One region of the Microbispora sp. CA-135349 genome, then DNA from elsewhere that is predicted to be linked to it. Evidence: riboswitches for the same ligand, from Rfam matches in the RefSeq annotation. Region 1 holds a riboswitch; the other holds the start of a gene.

Region 1 (7,195 bases):
TCGCGAGGCCGAGGAACGGCCCCACTGGCTACCGGGACCCCAACTCAACATGCCCCAACGCGCCTGGGGCATAATTTGTTTGAATCTGTTGACAGGAGTGGTGGATGCTGGCCCAGCAACGGCAGCAGGCGATCCTGGAGAGGGTGCGCAGAACCGGCGGGGTGCGCGTCGCGCAGCTCGTACGCGACCTCGGGGTCTCGGACATGACGATCCGCCGCGACCTGGAGGTCCTCGCGGAGCGCGGCCTGATCGTCAAGGTGCACGGCGGGGCGACCGCCACCGGCACCGGCTCGACGGAGGAGCCGGGTTTCGCGGTCAAGTCGGTCCGGCAGCAGGCCGAGAAGGAGGCCATCGCCCGCAGGGCCGCCATGCTCGTGCGGCCGGGCAGCTCCGTCGCCCTGTCGGCCGGGACCACCACCTGGACACTGGCCCACCACCTGGTGGACGTGCCCGAACTGACCGTTATCACCAACTCCGTCCAGGTGGCCGACGTCTTCCACCGCGCCGGTCGGCCCGACCAGACCGTGGTGCTCGTGGGAGGCGTCCGTACCCCGTCCGACGCCCTGGTCGGCCCGGTGGCCGTGGCGGCGGTCCGTTCCCTGAACGTCGACACGCTCATGCTCGGAGTGCACGGGATGAGCGTCCGGGCCGGCTTCACCACGCCCAACCTGCTGGAGGCGGAGACCGACCGCGCCCTGGTCGCGGCCGCCCAGCAGCTCGTGGTCCTGGCCGACCACACCAAGTGGGGAACGATCGGTATCAGCACGATCGCCGCTCTCGGCGAGGCCAACGTGGTCGTGAGCGACGTGAGCCTGCCCGAGGAGGCACGCACCGCGTTGTCGGAGAACGCCGGCGAGCTCCTCCTCGCCGATCCGTCCGGCGAAATCGGGGAGACCGGTGAGACCGGTGAGACCGGGGGAACCGAGCTGGAGACCGCACTGTGACACCGGGCCGAACCACGACACCGGACACGCTCACCGGACGCCCGGCAGCAGGTTGCGACACCGACACCACCGGGACACCGACACCGCACCGTGAAGCTGGAGACCGCTCTTGAAGCGCACCATCACCCATCTCGCCGACGGCCGTGAGCTGATCTACTTCGACCGGCGTGACGACGCCGATCACAGCGCCGCCGACCCCCGGGACCTGCCGCCGCGTCCGCTCGCCTCCGAACTGCGCTACGACCCGCTGATGGACGAGTGGGTGGCCGTCGCCCGCCACCGCCAGACCCGCACCCATCTGCCGTCCGCCGACGAATGCCCGCTCTGCCCGGGCCATCCCGGCTCGGAGATCCCCTCGCCGTACGAGGTGGCGGTGTTCGAGAACCGTTTCCCGTCGTTCAGCTTGAACACGGGCGCGTACGAGCAGGTGGGCGGCCTCAGCGAGGTGCGGCCGGGGATCGGGCGTTGTGAGGTGGTCTGCTTCACCTCCGACCACGACGCGTCGTTCAGCTCCCTGAGCGACGAGCAGGCCGAGCTGGTCGTCGAGGCGTGGGCCGACCGCACGGCCGAGCTGTCCTCGCTGCCCGGCGTGGAGCAGGTCTTCTGCTTCGAGAACCGCGGCGCCGAGATCGGCATCACGCTGCCGCACCCCCACGGCCAGATCTACGCCTATCCGTACGTCACGCCGCGCACGCGCCAGATGCTGGACGCCGCCGCCCGCCACCAGGGCGGCAACCTGTTCGCGGACGTTCTGGCCGCGGAGCGGAGAGGACCGCGGGTGGTGGCCGCCAACGAGCACTGGACCGCCTTCGTCCCTGCCGCCGCGCGCTACCCGTTCGAGGTGCACCTCTACCCGCACCGTCAGGTGCCCGACATCCCCGCCCTGTCGCCGGAGGAACGGTCGGCCTTCGCTCCGCTCTACATCGAGGTGCTGCGCCGCCTGGACGGGCTGTTCGGCGTCGTCATGCCGTACGTCGCGGCCTGGCATCAGGCGCCGGTCGTCTTCCGGCGCGACATGGCCTACCTCCACCTCCAGCTCTTCACGATCCGGCGCGCGCCGAACAAGCTGAAGTATCTCGCCGGGTCGGAGAGCGCCATGGGCGCCTTCGTCAACGACGTGCTCCCGGAGGAGGCCGCCCGGATGCTCCGCGAGGTGGTAACGGCTTGATCTCCGGATGGTTGCGACTTGGGTGGCAAGCGCTGTTTCTTTACCACTAGTATCCCTGGCACCGGTTGTCACAGCCGGTAGGCCTAATCCCGGGCGCCCCGCCCGGGAACCGGGGACCCAACCACGCACCTGGGGTCAAGGCAGTCGCCTGCCCGGGCTCCTCCAGCCCGAACCCGTCAGCTAACCCGGTCGGCGGATGGAGAGGAGTGGGCTCTGCCCCGCGCGTTCCCCCTGGCTGCCGGCGTGCTCAGCGCCGCCGTCTTCGTGTTCGGCGCGGCCGTTCCGGGCGCCGCCGATCCCAGACCGACGGAGAAGCAGCTCAAGAAAGAACTGTCGGACCTGCGGAAGAAGGTCGACCGGCTGATCGGCGACTACAACGCCAAACGTGTCGCACTCGCCAAGGCCCGCGTCGAGGAGAAGGCGGCGCGCGGCCGGCTGGCCAAGGCGGAGGCCGACTACAGCGCCGCCAGGGACGCCGTGCGGCAGATGGCGGGGCTGCGCTACCAGGCCGAGAGCGCGATGGTGCTGCCCGACATGAACACCGCCGCGCTGAACTACCAGCTCAAGGAGGAGCAGGCCGCCAGGCTCACGCGCTTCGACCAGGTGCGCGCCGAACGGCAACGGGCCGCCGAGGCCGCCGAGACGCTGACCGAACAGCTCAAGTCGCAGGCCGCCGAGGTCGCCGGACAGCGCGAGGACGCCGAGGATCTCATCGACGAGATCAAGGACAAGCTCGACGCCCTGATCCCCGTCGCCCCGGGCAAGCGGTCGGGTGGTTCGTGGGCGCCGGAACTGCCCGGCGGCTCCGACAACATCACGCCCCGGATGCGGCTCATGCGGGCCGAGGTCGGCAAGTACTTCGATCTGCGGTTCCCGGTCGGCTGCTACCGCGCCGAGGACAGCGGCGAGCATCCCCTGGGGCGCGCCTGCGACTTCATGATGAGCTCGGGCGGCGCCATGCCCTCCCCCGAGATGAAGGCGCTCGGCGACAGCCTCGCCGCCTGGGCCATCAAGAACGGACCGAAACTCGGCGTCATGTACGTGATCTGGCAGCAGCGCATCTACAACCTCGGCCATCCGGGCTGGCGGACCATGTCCGACCGCGGCGGCATCACCGCCAACCATTACGACCACGTCCACATCTCGATGTACTGAGCCCGCAGGCCAGCAGGGCGGATCAGACCTACGACGTGTGATCTCCAGCGTCTCCGCCGGAGGAACGGCCTTTTTCATCAGGCTCTCGGCCGCGTAATTCGGGCCACCATATGACGATGCCGAATGGAACGACGAAGATCAACGTACCCGTGCTCGTCAGTAAGGAGTCCGCGAGGGACGCCTTGTCGGCGAAGAGGTGCGCTCCCGCTGTAGCGACGTAACCAGCAGCCCACCACAGAGCGAGACGCATCAAAGCGCGGCGGCGAATGCGGGAGTCCGACACGTCCGGATTGTATGTGCGGGCCGGGACACTTTGGAGGCACATGACGGTGGGAAACGCCGGCACGCGACGACAACGAACGAGAGCAGGGATCATTATGGGTGATATAGGCGGACAGAACCGTCAAGGAGCTACGATTCCGGTGTTTCAGCTTGATGATCGTGAGAGAGGCCCGTGACGCGCCTGAGCAGACGACCGCTTGCGTGGGCGATCGTCGTACTGGTTGTCGCGGTCGCCGGAGGCGTCGTGTTGATCCCGCGGCTGTCCGGGCCGGATTTGCCGGGCACCGCCTCAGAACAGGTCATCTCGGTCGATTCTTCGACGCGTACGGCGCTCACGGCAACGGCTGACCACTTTCTGGAGACAGACCCCGTCCGCAACGAAGGCAACTATCTGGCCGCTGCCCAGTCGGTCTTGCATCCCCGTATGTTCTGCGAGGAGGACCTCATCGAGGTTCGCCGGAAAGATGCTCGCCTTCTGGTCGGACTTGTGGCCCGGTGCGAGGAGTTGGCCCGCTCAGGTGACAAGCTCGTCAGCGGCACCGGCTATTGCGTGCCGCTGCTGTTGACGATGGAGTCGGTGAACGGACGCTTCGCCGTGCGGCACGTCGATGAGCCGGCGGACGGCGCCGAGTACGCGTCTTCGACGCGCGCTCTGTTTTCCCCGGAGGGCGCACCCCGGGCAATAGAGCTGGCCGGCGCCGGGTGGGACATGGAAAACAGCATCTACCCTGAGGCGCGCAGAACTTTCGGCCTGCCGCCGGACGCCAGAGTTGTGTTGTCCTGACCCTGCATCGCCTCCGCCGAGCTTCCGGCACGTGAGGCACGGCAGCGAAGCACAGCAACAGGACCTCACAGCCCTTCACACCGGCACCCACCAGCACACGCCCGAGCAGGCCGCGGAGTTGCCCCCATGGTGTCCGGCTCCCGATCGCACGGGTGATGCGCCGGCAGGCGCGGAAGCTTCAGGGGGACGGATCAGATCTCGATGTACCGAACCGCCGGTTCCAGGCCTCTGCCGGACTTCTCAGCCGCTTCTGGGCCGGCCCCCTCGCCGAGCGAGGCGGCCGGCCCGTTCCGGGTCAGGCCGGGAGCTGCTTCTCGTTCCAGGTGTAGTAGATGTAGGTGCTGCCGGGCCCGGTCATCGTGCCGTAGACCTGCCAGAAGCTGTTGGCGCCGATCGAGTAGCGGAAGACCTTGTCCCCGGGCCGGTCGTCCACGAACACGCTCTGCGTTCCGTTATTCCAGATCCGCACCTCGATCGTGAATGTCGAGGTGTCCGGGATGTCGAGGCAGACCTCGTACGTGTACGCCAACGAACCGCCGATGTTGTAGCTGTGACCGTCCACCGCCGGCCGCTCGACGTTGGTGGGGACGTAACTATTCACAACCCGCGTGTACCCGCCGGTGGAGCAGTCGACTGTGGGGGCTGCGGACGCGGGACCGATGCCGGTGAGCGTGGCGCCGAGGACGCCGGCGGTGACGGCGAGAACGGGGATGGTGCGCTTCATGCCTCTCCTCATCCGTGCAGTAACCCTCCGACCAAGTAGTTGAAGGCTGAACTGATTCTTACTCGATTGCCACTTATGAACAAGTCCAAGTAGGAAATTCATACATATTCGAGTCAAGCCGGTCACGTTCCGCCCTTCACCAATGAACCCGGTCAACTTGTTCTCGGCGCTCGTGCGGATCGAGCTATTGTCCTTGCGTGAACGGAGATCTCTCACCGGCAGCCGACCGACGGGCCGGGCGTCGTTCGATCGAGCGCCGGCACGCGAGGAGAGCAGAGGCGGGAATTCTCGTGATCGGGCCCGTGCGGTGATCAGCGATGGGGTGCGCGTCTGGTGTCTGCGCCATGCCGAATCCGAGAACGTCACCGCCGGTCTTGCCGGGGCTGTTCCTGCGGCGCCTCTGACGGCACGCGGGCGTGAGCAGGCGGCCGTGGCGGCCCGGGTTCTCGCCGGCGAGCCGATCACCGGCGTTTATTGCAGCAGCTCGGCAGGCCGGGCTCGAACCGGCCGGAGTCCTCGTTTCGCGCCTCGTCCTGCTCGAATCACGGCCGGGAACCTCCTGGCCGGCGGGTTCTAATTGAGGTGACTACGCGCCGCCGGCCGGGCAGGATGCCCTGATGACCGACACACGTATCGATCCCCCTGTCACCGCGGACGAGCGCACCATGCTGCGCGCCTGGCTGGACTGGCATCGCGAGACCCTCGCGGTGAAGTGTGAGGGCCTCACGGAGGAACAGCTCCGGCTGCGTTCGGTGCCGCCCTCCAGCATGTCGCTGCTCGGCCTCGTACGGCACATGGCCGACGTCGAGCGATCCTGGTTCCGGCGGCGGCTGAACGGCGAGGACCTGGACGGCATCTACTACAGCGACGACGACCCCGACGGCGAGTTCGACAACGTGGACACCGCGTCCGCGGAGGAGGCCTTCGCGACCTGGCGCGAGGAGATCAAGCACGCACGGGCGGCCGAAGCGGCCTGCGCCGACCTGGACGTGATCGCGCGGACCCCGACCCGCGACGGCCGCCACAACTCGCTGCGCTGGATCATGTGCCACATGATCGAGGAGTACGCCCGCCACAACGGACACGCCGACCTGCTGCGTGAGCGCATCGACGGCGTGACCGGCGAGTAGCCCGGCTGCCGGCGGAGCCCAGCCGGACAGGCACGGCTCAGCCGGACAGGCGGACCGGGTTGACGAGGTCGGCGTAGATGAGAAGGCCTCCCATCACGACCAGCAGGGCCGCCACGACGTACGTCAGCGGGAGCGCCTTGGCCACGTCCACGTAACCGGGGACGGGCCGGCGGCGCACCCGCGCGAGAGCCCGCTTCAGGCCTTCCCACAGCCCGCCCGCGATGTGCCCGCCGTCGAGTGGCAGCAGCGGAATCAGGTTGAACACGCCCACCGCGAGGTTGATCCCGGCCAGCAGGCGGATGAAGATCTCAATCTTGTTCTCGACCGGAATGTCCAATGCGGCGATCTCCCCGCCGATCCGGCCCGCCCCGACGATGCCGATCGGCCCGTTCGGGTCGCGCTTCCCGCCCGAGAACGCGGCGTTCCACACGCCGACCATCTTCTTGGGAATGTTGACCATCGCGACGGCGGTGCGCTCGGTGAGGTCCCACATCTGCCCGACGACGTAGCCGGGGCCCTTCTTCTCGACGACGGTGGTCGGGCTCACGCCCAGGAAGCCGACGTTCTTGTCGACCTTGCCGGGGTCGGTCAGCGAGGGCATGTCCTGCGCGATCAGATCGATCCGCACGTCGATCCGCCGCCCGCCCCGCTCGATGCCGAGCGTCGTCGCGCCCGCGCCGTGCTGCCGGATCAGGCCCTGAGCCTTCTCCCAGTTGGTGACCGGGGCGCCGCCGATGGCGACGATGCGGTCGCCGGGACGCAGGCCGGCCTTCGCGGCGGGCGTCAGCGGATCGTTCTCCCTGCAGTCGCGGTGCTGCTCCGCCTGAGCGGCCGGGATGGCGCACTTGGACACCGAGGACACGACCGGGGTCTGCTCTTGCACCCCGAACCCCATCATCACGACGGCGAACAGCACGAACGCGAGCACGAAGTTCATCGCCGGGCCGCCGGTCATGACGATGACCTTCTGCCACCAGGGCTTCCGGTAGAAGACCCGGTTCTCGTCAC
Region 2 (7,195 bases), 2.4 Mb from region 1:
CTGCACCGAGGCCGCGGCCTGCTGCTGGACCGCACCGAACGCCTGACCGCCGGCGGCTGGTCGGACCGGGTCGACCACCTCGCCGATCCCACCGCGGCACTGGACGCTCCGTGCGTCCTGCTACGCCCCGACGGCCACGTCGCCTGGATCGGCGACGACCAGCGGGACCTGGACGACCACCTCTCCCGCTGGTTCGGCAGGCCCGCCGACTGATCTCACCTGAGCGGCGGCCATCCCGCGGATGCGCGGGCCGGACATCCACCGCCCGCCGGCATGGCGGAAAACGGCCATGCCGGCGGGCGGTGGCCGCGCGAAAGTGTCGGTGGCGCGACGTACTATCCCCGGGTGACCAGCAGAACCGCCTCGCCGCAGCACCTGCGCGATCTCGCGCTGCTGCGCCGAGTCCGTGACCGCATCGACCGGGAGTACGCACAGCCGCTGGACGTCGAGGCGCTCGCCCATGGTGTGAACATGTCGGCCGGGCACCTCAGCCGCCAGTTCCGGCTCGCCTACGGCGAATCGCCGTACAGCTATCTGATGACGCGGCGCATCGAACGCGCGATGGCGTTGCTGCGCCGTGGCGACCTCAGCGTGACCGAGGTCTGCTTCGCGGTGGGCTGCTCGTCTCTGGGCACCTTCAGCACCCGCTTCACCGAGCTGGTCGGCGTGCCGCCCAGCACCTACCGGCGCCAGGCGGCGGACGCGACCGCGGGCATGCCGCCCTGTGTGGCGAAACAGGTGACCAGGCCGGTCAGGAATCGAGAAGCGCCACTCGCCGAGCCGCGGCTAGCGTGACGACCATGGACGTCAGGATTCACTCGGTCTTCCTCCCGCACGACGACCCGGACGCTGCCCTGGCCTTCTACCGCGACACCCTCGGTTTCGAGGTCCGGGGCGACGTCGGTTACGGCGGGATGCGCTGGATCACGGTCGGTCCTCCCGGCCGGCCCGGCACGTCCATCGTCCTGTACCCGCCGGCCGGCAACCCCGGCGTCACCGACGACGAGCGCCGCACCATCGCCGAGATGATGGCCAAGGGCACCTACGCCATGATCACCCTGGCCGCCGAGGACCTCGACGGCCTCTTCGAACGGCTGCGGGCCGGCGGCGCCGAGGTCGTTCAGGAGCCCGTCGAGCAGCCGTACGGGGTTCGCGACTGCGCCTTCCGCGATCCTGCGGGCAACTTGATCCGCGTCAACGAGCTGCGCTGAGCCGGCCATGCCGCATCGCCGGTTCCGCGGCGGCCCGCGCAGGGCGCACAGAACCGGGCGTACCGCTCGAAGCTGGTTGAATCAGTCAGGCGACGCCGGCGCGGGTCGCGAGGACGGCTCCGCCTGAAACTTATATGGAGACACGATGACCATGGCCCCGAGGACGGACACGCGGTCGGCCACGCCGCACGTCGCCGACACCCACGACCTGATTCGCGTGTACGGCGCGCGTGAGAACAACCTCAAAGATGTCAGCGTCGAGATCCCGAAACGCCGGCTCACGGTGTTCACCGGCGTCTCCGGCTCGGGCAAGAGTTCGCTGGTGTTCAGCACGATCGCGGCCGAATCGCAGCGGCTGATCAACGAGACCTACTCCGCCTTCGTACAGGGCTTCATGCCGACGCTGGCCCGGCCCGAGGTCGACGTGCTCGACGGGCTGACGACCGCGATCGTCGTCGACCAGGAGCGGATGGGCCCCAACCCCCGTTCCACGGTCGGCACCGTCACCGACGCCAACGCGATGCTGCGCATCCTGTTCAGCCGGCTCGGCCGGCCGCACATCGGCTCGCCCCAGGCGTTCTCCTTCAACGTCGCCTCGATCAGCGGCGCGGGCGCGGTCAAATTCGAGCGCGGCGGCAAGACGGTGAAGGAGCGGCGCGAGTTCAACGTCACCGGCGGCATGTGCCCGCGCTGTGAGGGCATGGGCCGGACCTCCGACATCGACCTGTCCCAGCTGTACGACGACTCCAAGTCGCTCAACGAGGGCGCGCTCACGATCCCCGGCTACAGCGTCGACGGCTGGTACGGCCGCATCTTCAGCGGCTCCGGTTTCTTCGACCCGGACAAGCCGATCCGCGACTTCACCGAGAAGGAACTCCACGACCTGCTCCACAGGGAGCCGACCAAGATCAAGGTCGACAACATCAACCTCACTTACGAGGGCCTGATCCCGCGGATCCAGAAGTCGATGCTGTCCAAGGACAAGGAGGCGTTGCAGCCGCACGTCCGGGCGTTCGTGGAGCGGGCGGTGAAGTTCATGACCTGCCCCGAGTGCGGCGGCACCCGGCTCAGCGAGGCGGCCCGGTCGTCCAAGATCGAGGGGATCAGCATCGCCGACGCCTGCGCGATGCAGATCAGCGACCTGGCCGACTGGGTCCGCGGCCTGGACGAGCCGTCGGTCGCGCCGCTGCTCACCACGTTGCAGCAGCTCCTCGACTCGTTCGTGGAGATCGGACTGGGCTATCTGTCCCTCGACCGGGCGTCGGGCACGCTGTCGGGCGGCGAGGCGCAGCGCGTCAAGATGATCCGCCACCTCGGCTCCTCGCTCACCGATGTCACCTACGTCTTCGACGAGCCCACGACGGGCCTGCACCCCCATGACATCCAGCGGATGAACGGCCTGCTGCTGCGGCTGCGGGACAAGGGCAACACGGTGCTGGTCGTGGAGCACAAGCCGGAGATGATCGCGATCGCCGATCACGTCGTCGACCTCGGCCCCGGCGCCGGCACGGCGGGCGGCATGGTCTGCTTCGAGGGCACGGTCGAGGGGCTGCGGGCCGGCGGCACCGTCACCGGCCGCCACATCGATGACCGGGCCGCCCTCAAGAAGTCGGTGCGCACGCCCACCGGCACGCTGGAGATCCGCGGCGCGACGGCGAACAACCTGCGCGACGTCGACGTCGACATCCCGCTCGGAGTGCTCGTCGTCGTCACCGGAGTGGCCGGATCGGGCAAGAGCTCGCTCATCCACGGGTCGATCCCCGCCGGCGCGGGTGTCGTGTCGGTCGACCAGGGCGGCATCCGCGGCTCGCGGCGGAGCAACCCGGCGACGTACACAGGGCTGCTCGACCCGATCCGCAAGGCGTTCGCGAAGGCCAACGGCGTGAAGCCGGCGCTGTTCAGCGCCAACTCCGAGGGCGCCTGCCCCACCTGCAACGGCGCCGGCGTCATCTACATGGATCTGGCGATGATGGCCGGGGTCTCCACCACCTGTGAGGAGTGCGAGGGGAAGCGGTTCCAGGCGGCGGTGCTGGAGCACAAGCTCGGCGGGCGCGACATCAGCGAGGTGCTCGCGATGCCGGTGGAGGAGGCCCAGGAGTTCTTCGGCTCCGGCGAGGCGCGCACGCCGGCCGCGCGCGCCATCCTCGACCGGCTCGCCGACGTCGGGCTCGGCTACCTCACGCTCGGTCAGCCGCTCACCACGCTGTCCGGCGGCGAGCGGCAGCGGCTCAAGCTGGCCACCCACATGGGCGACAAGGGGGGCGTCTACGTCCTGGACGAGCCGACCACCGGCCTCCACCTCGCCGACGTCGAGCAGCTGCTCGGCCTGCTGGACCGGCTGGTCGACTCCGGCAAGTCGGTCATCGTGATCGAGCATCACCAGGCCGTCATGGCGCACGCGGACTGGATCGTCGATCTCGGTCCGGGCGCCGGTCACGACGGCGGCCGGATCGTCTTCGAGGGCACTCCGGCCGATCTCGTCGCCGCCCGCTCCACCCTCACCGGCGAGCACCTCGCGGCCTACGTCGGCGCCTGACCGGGGCCGTCGCGGGCACCGCGACGGCCGCCCGCAGGAACATGTCGTCAGGACACGTCAGGCACTAGGGTGACCGCGATCGCCCGCGTCGGCAAAGGAGATGATCATGACCACCGACCCGACGATGACCCGGATCGGCCAGGGGGTGGAGTTGCATCACCACCAAGGTCAGCGTGAAGCCGCCCGCGACCTGTTCGCACAGATCTGGGACGACATCGGCGGTGAACAGGGCGACCCGCTGCATGTTTGCGTCCTCGCCCACTCAATGGCCGACGTGCAGGACGACGTGCACCAGGAGCTGATGTGGGATCTGCGTGCGCTTGCCGCCGCCGATCTCGTCACCGACGAGCGGGTGGCCCAGGCCGGGGTGCCACTTTCCGTGGCCGGCCTGTATCCGTCCTTGCACCTGAACCTGAGTGAGTGCTATCGCAAGCTGGGCGACTCAGGCCGCGCCCGTGAGCATCTCCAGCAGGCGCGGGCCTTGATCGGCGAGCTCGGCGACGACGAGTACGGGCAGCTCATCAGGGGCGGCCTGGAGCGGCTGGCCGCACAGCTGGGCGAGGCCACCTGACGCGCTCCGGGTCTGCCGGAGGCTCGATCCTCGCTCTGATCGGCCCGGCCGGACAGCCCCGTTCGAGAACCCGTCGCGGGTCGCGGCGTGCGAGTGCACAGCGATGGCCGGCGGCACTCCGGTCCCTCCCTTGAACGGCGAAGCGCGCCGGGATCACCGGCGCGCTTCGGGGTCCGGTGCCGGACCGCCGGGCCGTCAGGCGGAGGCGGTGGTGGAGGCGTCCGCGGGATACATCGGGTAGCCGTACCCGACCACCTGCGAGGTGGGGCGGGTGCGGGTCTCGACGGCGCCGCCGTCGCCCGTGTTGCCCTCGATGGTCTGGATGGTGCCGTCGCCGTTGTCCTTGACGACGAAGCCGACATGCACGATGTCGTCGATGTCCTTGCTGCCGTTCCAGTTGAAGAACACCACCGCGCCCGGCTTGGGCGTCTGACCCCAGCGGCCGTGGTCGGCGAACCAGCGGGCGTGCTCGACCGTGTAGGCGTCGGAGCCCATGACGGGCCCGATGCCGAGCTGGTCGCCGACCCAGGAGACGAACATGTCGCACCAGGCGGCGTTGAGGTAGCCCTTCAGGGTGCCTCCGTCGCGGGCGAGGGTCTCACGGGCGCGGGGCGAGGACATGTACCACTGCTGGAACTTGGTTCCGCCGCCGGCCGCGTTCTCGCTGATCCCGACCTGGCTCCTGGCCAGGGTCAGCACGTCCGCCGCGCTGATCTTGGGCAGCGTGGAGGCGATCTCGGCCATGGACTGCGAGGCCGCCGGGCCCTTGCCGGCGTGCGGGTTGTCGGCGTGCGCGGCCGGCGACGCGACCAGCACGGTGGCGGCGAGGGCCCCGCCCGCGAGGGCAGCGCGCATACAGGTGTTGAGGACGTGCATGGTGGGGCGAACTCCCTTACTTCCATGCCGCCTACCGGGTTAGCTGACGGGTTCGGGCTGGAAGTCGCCCTACGGCAGGCATGCCGATTCACCCCAGGAGAGGTGGGTCCCCGGCTCCGCGGACGCGGACTCGGCGGCCGGGCGGCAGGCCGGTATCGGCCGGCCGCGTCGGTCTGAGGAGGGCTTCTTGACCATTGAGATGAGCAAGTGCGCCCTGAGATGCCTAAAAGGTAATAGACCAGGTCAAACCGGTCAAGTTAGACCAAGTCAGATTTTACGGTGCTGAATGCGCCAAGCGGGCGGGGGTGGGTAGGGGCCGCGCCACGTGATCACCAGGGGCGCGCCGTGGCGCGCGCAACCCGTGATCACCCGGGCAGGCGCACGGTCACCGCCAGGCCGCCTTCCGGCCGGGCCAGCGCCTCCGCCGTGCCGCCGTGGGCCACGGCGATGGCCCGGACGATGGACAGGCCCAGCCCCGCCCCCCGGGCGGAGCGCACGCGGTCGCCGCCGAGCCGGCGGAACGGCTCGAACATGTCGTCCACCTCGTACGGCGGGACGAGGGGCCCGGTGTTCTCCACCGTCACGCTCACCCCGGCCTCGTCCTCCCGCAGCCGGACCCAGACCTCCCCGTCACGCACGTTGTACTTGATCGCGTTCTCCAGCAGGTTGAACAGGCAGCGCTCGAGGAAGAGCGGATCACCCTGCGCGACCGCCGGGCGCAGGTCCTCGTGGACGACCACCTTCCCGCGTCGCGGCTGCAGGTCGATCTGCTCCATCACCGTACGGACGACCTGCCGCAGGTCGACCGGCCTGCGGCAGGTCACCTCCTGCTCCGACTGCGCCAGCATGAGCAGGCCCTCGATCAGCCGCTCATACCTGGCGTTCGTGCCCAGCAGCGCGCGGGCCAGCGCCTTGAGGTCCTCCGACGCGGCCGGTTCCTCCAGCGACACCTCAAGGACCGTACGGTTGACCGCCAGCGGGGTGCGCAGCTCGTGGGAGGCGTTGGCGATGAACCGGCGCTGGGCGTCGAACACCCGGTGCAGCCGGTCGAGCATCGCGTCGAAGGTGTCGGCGAGCCGTTTGACCTCGTCCTGCGGGCCGCGCAGGGCGATCCGCTCGTGCAGCGTGCTCTCCGACAGCCGCTGCGCGGTCTCGGTCACGCGGTCGAGCGGGCGCAGCGCGCGGTCGGCCACCAGGTAGCCCAGCACCACCGCGACGGCCCCGACCAGGATCATGACGATCACCGTCGACCTGAGCACGTCGCTCAGCACGTCCGCCGCACCCTGCTCGACATTGGTCCGCACCCGCTGCGCGAGCAGGTCGCCGTCGGGTAGCCTGCCGCCGGGGACGGCAACGGGGGCGCCCGCGCCGGTCACCTTCGACGCCACCGCCACCACGAACCGCTGGTTGAGCGCCCGCGCGGTCAGCAGGTGAGTGAACCACAGCAGCACCGACCCCGCCAGGAGGAACAGCCCGCCGTACAGGAGGGTGAGCCGCATCCGCAGACCGAGCCCGCCCCACAAGGACAGGACGCGATTCACAGCCGGTACCCCCGGCCCGGCACGTTCTCGATCACCGGCGGCTCGCCCAGCTTGCGGCGCAGCGAGGTGATCGTGACGCGCAGCACGCCGGTACCGGCGCCGGCGTGCTCGTCCCACACCTTCGCGCGCAGCCGGGCCGGGGTGACCAGCCCGCCGCACGCGCTCATCAGCTCGTGCAGCACGTCGAACTCCTTACGTCCCAGCGCCACCTGACGCCCGTCCCGCACGACCGTGCGGCGGGCGGGGTCGAGCCGGATCCCGGCCCGCTCGATCGCCGGCGGCACCGCCCGGGGCGTGCGCCGGGCCAGCGCCCGGATCCGGGCCACCAGCTCGGCGAACGCGAACGGCTTGACCAGGTAGTCGTCGGCGCCCAGGGACAGGCCCCCGACCCGGTCCCGCACCCGCCCGGCCGCCGTCAGCATGAGGATGCGGCTCGCCCCGCCGGCGCCGACCAGCTCCC

The links. Region 1 has a riboswitch for cyclic di-AMP ahead of ACQPZZ_RS30440 (coiled-coil domain-containing protein). Riboswitches for the same ligand answer to the same signal wherever they lie in the genome.
Region 2: linked by a shared signal. The riboswitch ahead of ACQPZZ_RS19580 (CHAP domain-containing protein) and the one ahead of ACQPZZ_RS30440 (coiled-coil domain-containing protein) in region 1 are both predicted to bind cyclic di-AMP.

Annotation. Positions count from the first base shown of each region.
Region 1 is NZ_CP192001.1:6,632,288-6,639,482, forward strand. It holds gene ACQPZZ_RS30430 (DeoR/GlpR family DNA-binding transcription regulator) at 105-944, shown strand; gene galT (galactose-1-phosphate uridylyltransferase) at 1,054-2,112, shown strand; cyclic di-AMP (ydaO/yuaA leader) riboswitch at 2,183-2,321, shown strand; gene ACQPZZ_RS30440 (coiled-coil domain-containing protein) at 2,356-3,267, shown strand; gene ACQPZZ_RS30445 (hypothetical protein) at 3,722-4,333, shown strand; gene ACQPZZ_RS30450 (hypothetical protein) at 4,629-5,057, opposite strand; gene ACQPZZ_RS30455 (histidine phosphatase family protein) at 5,200-5,634, shown strand; gene ACQPZZ_RS30460 (DinB family protein) at 5,675-6,187, shown strand; gene ACQPZZ_RS30465 (M50 family metallopeptidase) at 6,225-7,195, opposite strand, start outside.
Region 2 is NZ_CP192001.1:4,195,770-4,202,964, forward strand. It holds gene rox (rifampin monooxygenase) at 1-213, shown strand, start outside; gene ACQPZZ_RS19560 (helix-turn-helix transcriptional regulator) at 346-795, shown strand; gene ACQPZZ_RS19565 (VOC family protein) at 801-1,211, shown strand; gene ACQPZZ_RS19570 (ATP-binding cassette domain-containing protein) at 1,357-3,747, shown strand; gene ACQPZZ_RS19575 (hypothetical protein) at 3,854-4,318, shown strand; gene ACQPZZ_RS19580 (CHAP domain-containing protein) at 4,514-5,194, opposite strand; cyclic di-AMP (ydaO/yuaA leader) riboswitch at 5,209-5,340, opposite strand; gene ACQPZZ_RS19585 (sensor histidine kinase) at 5,560-6,735, opposite strand; gene ACQPZZ_RS19590 (response regulator transcription factor) at 6,732-7,195, opposite strand, start outside.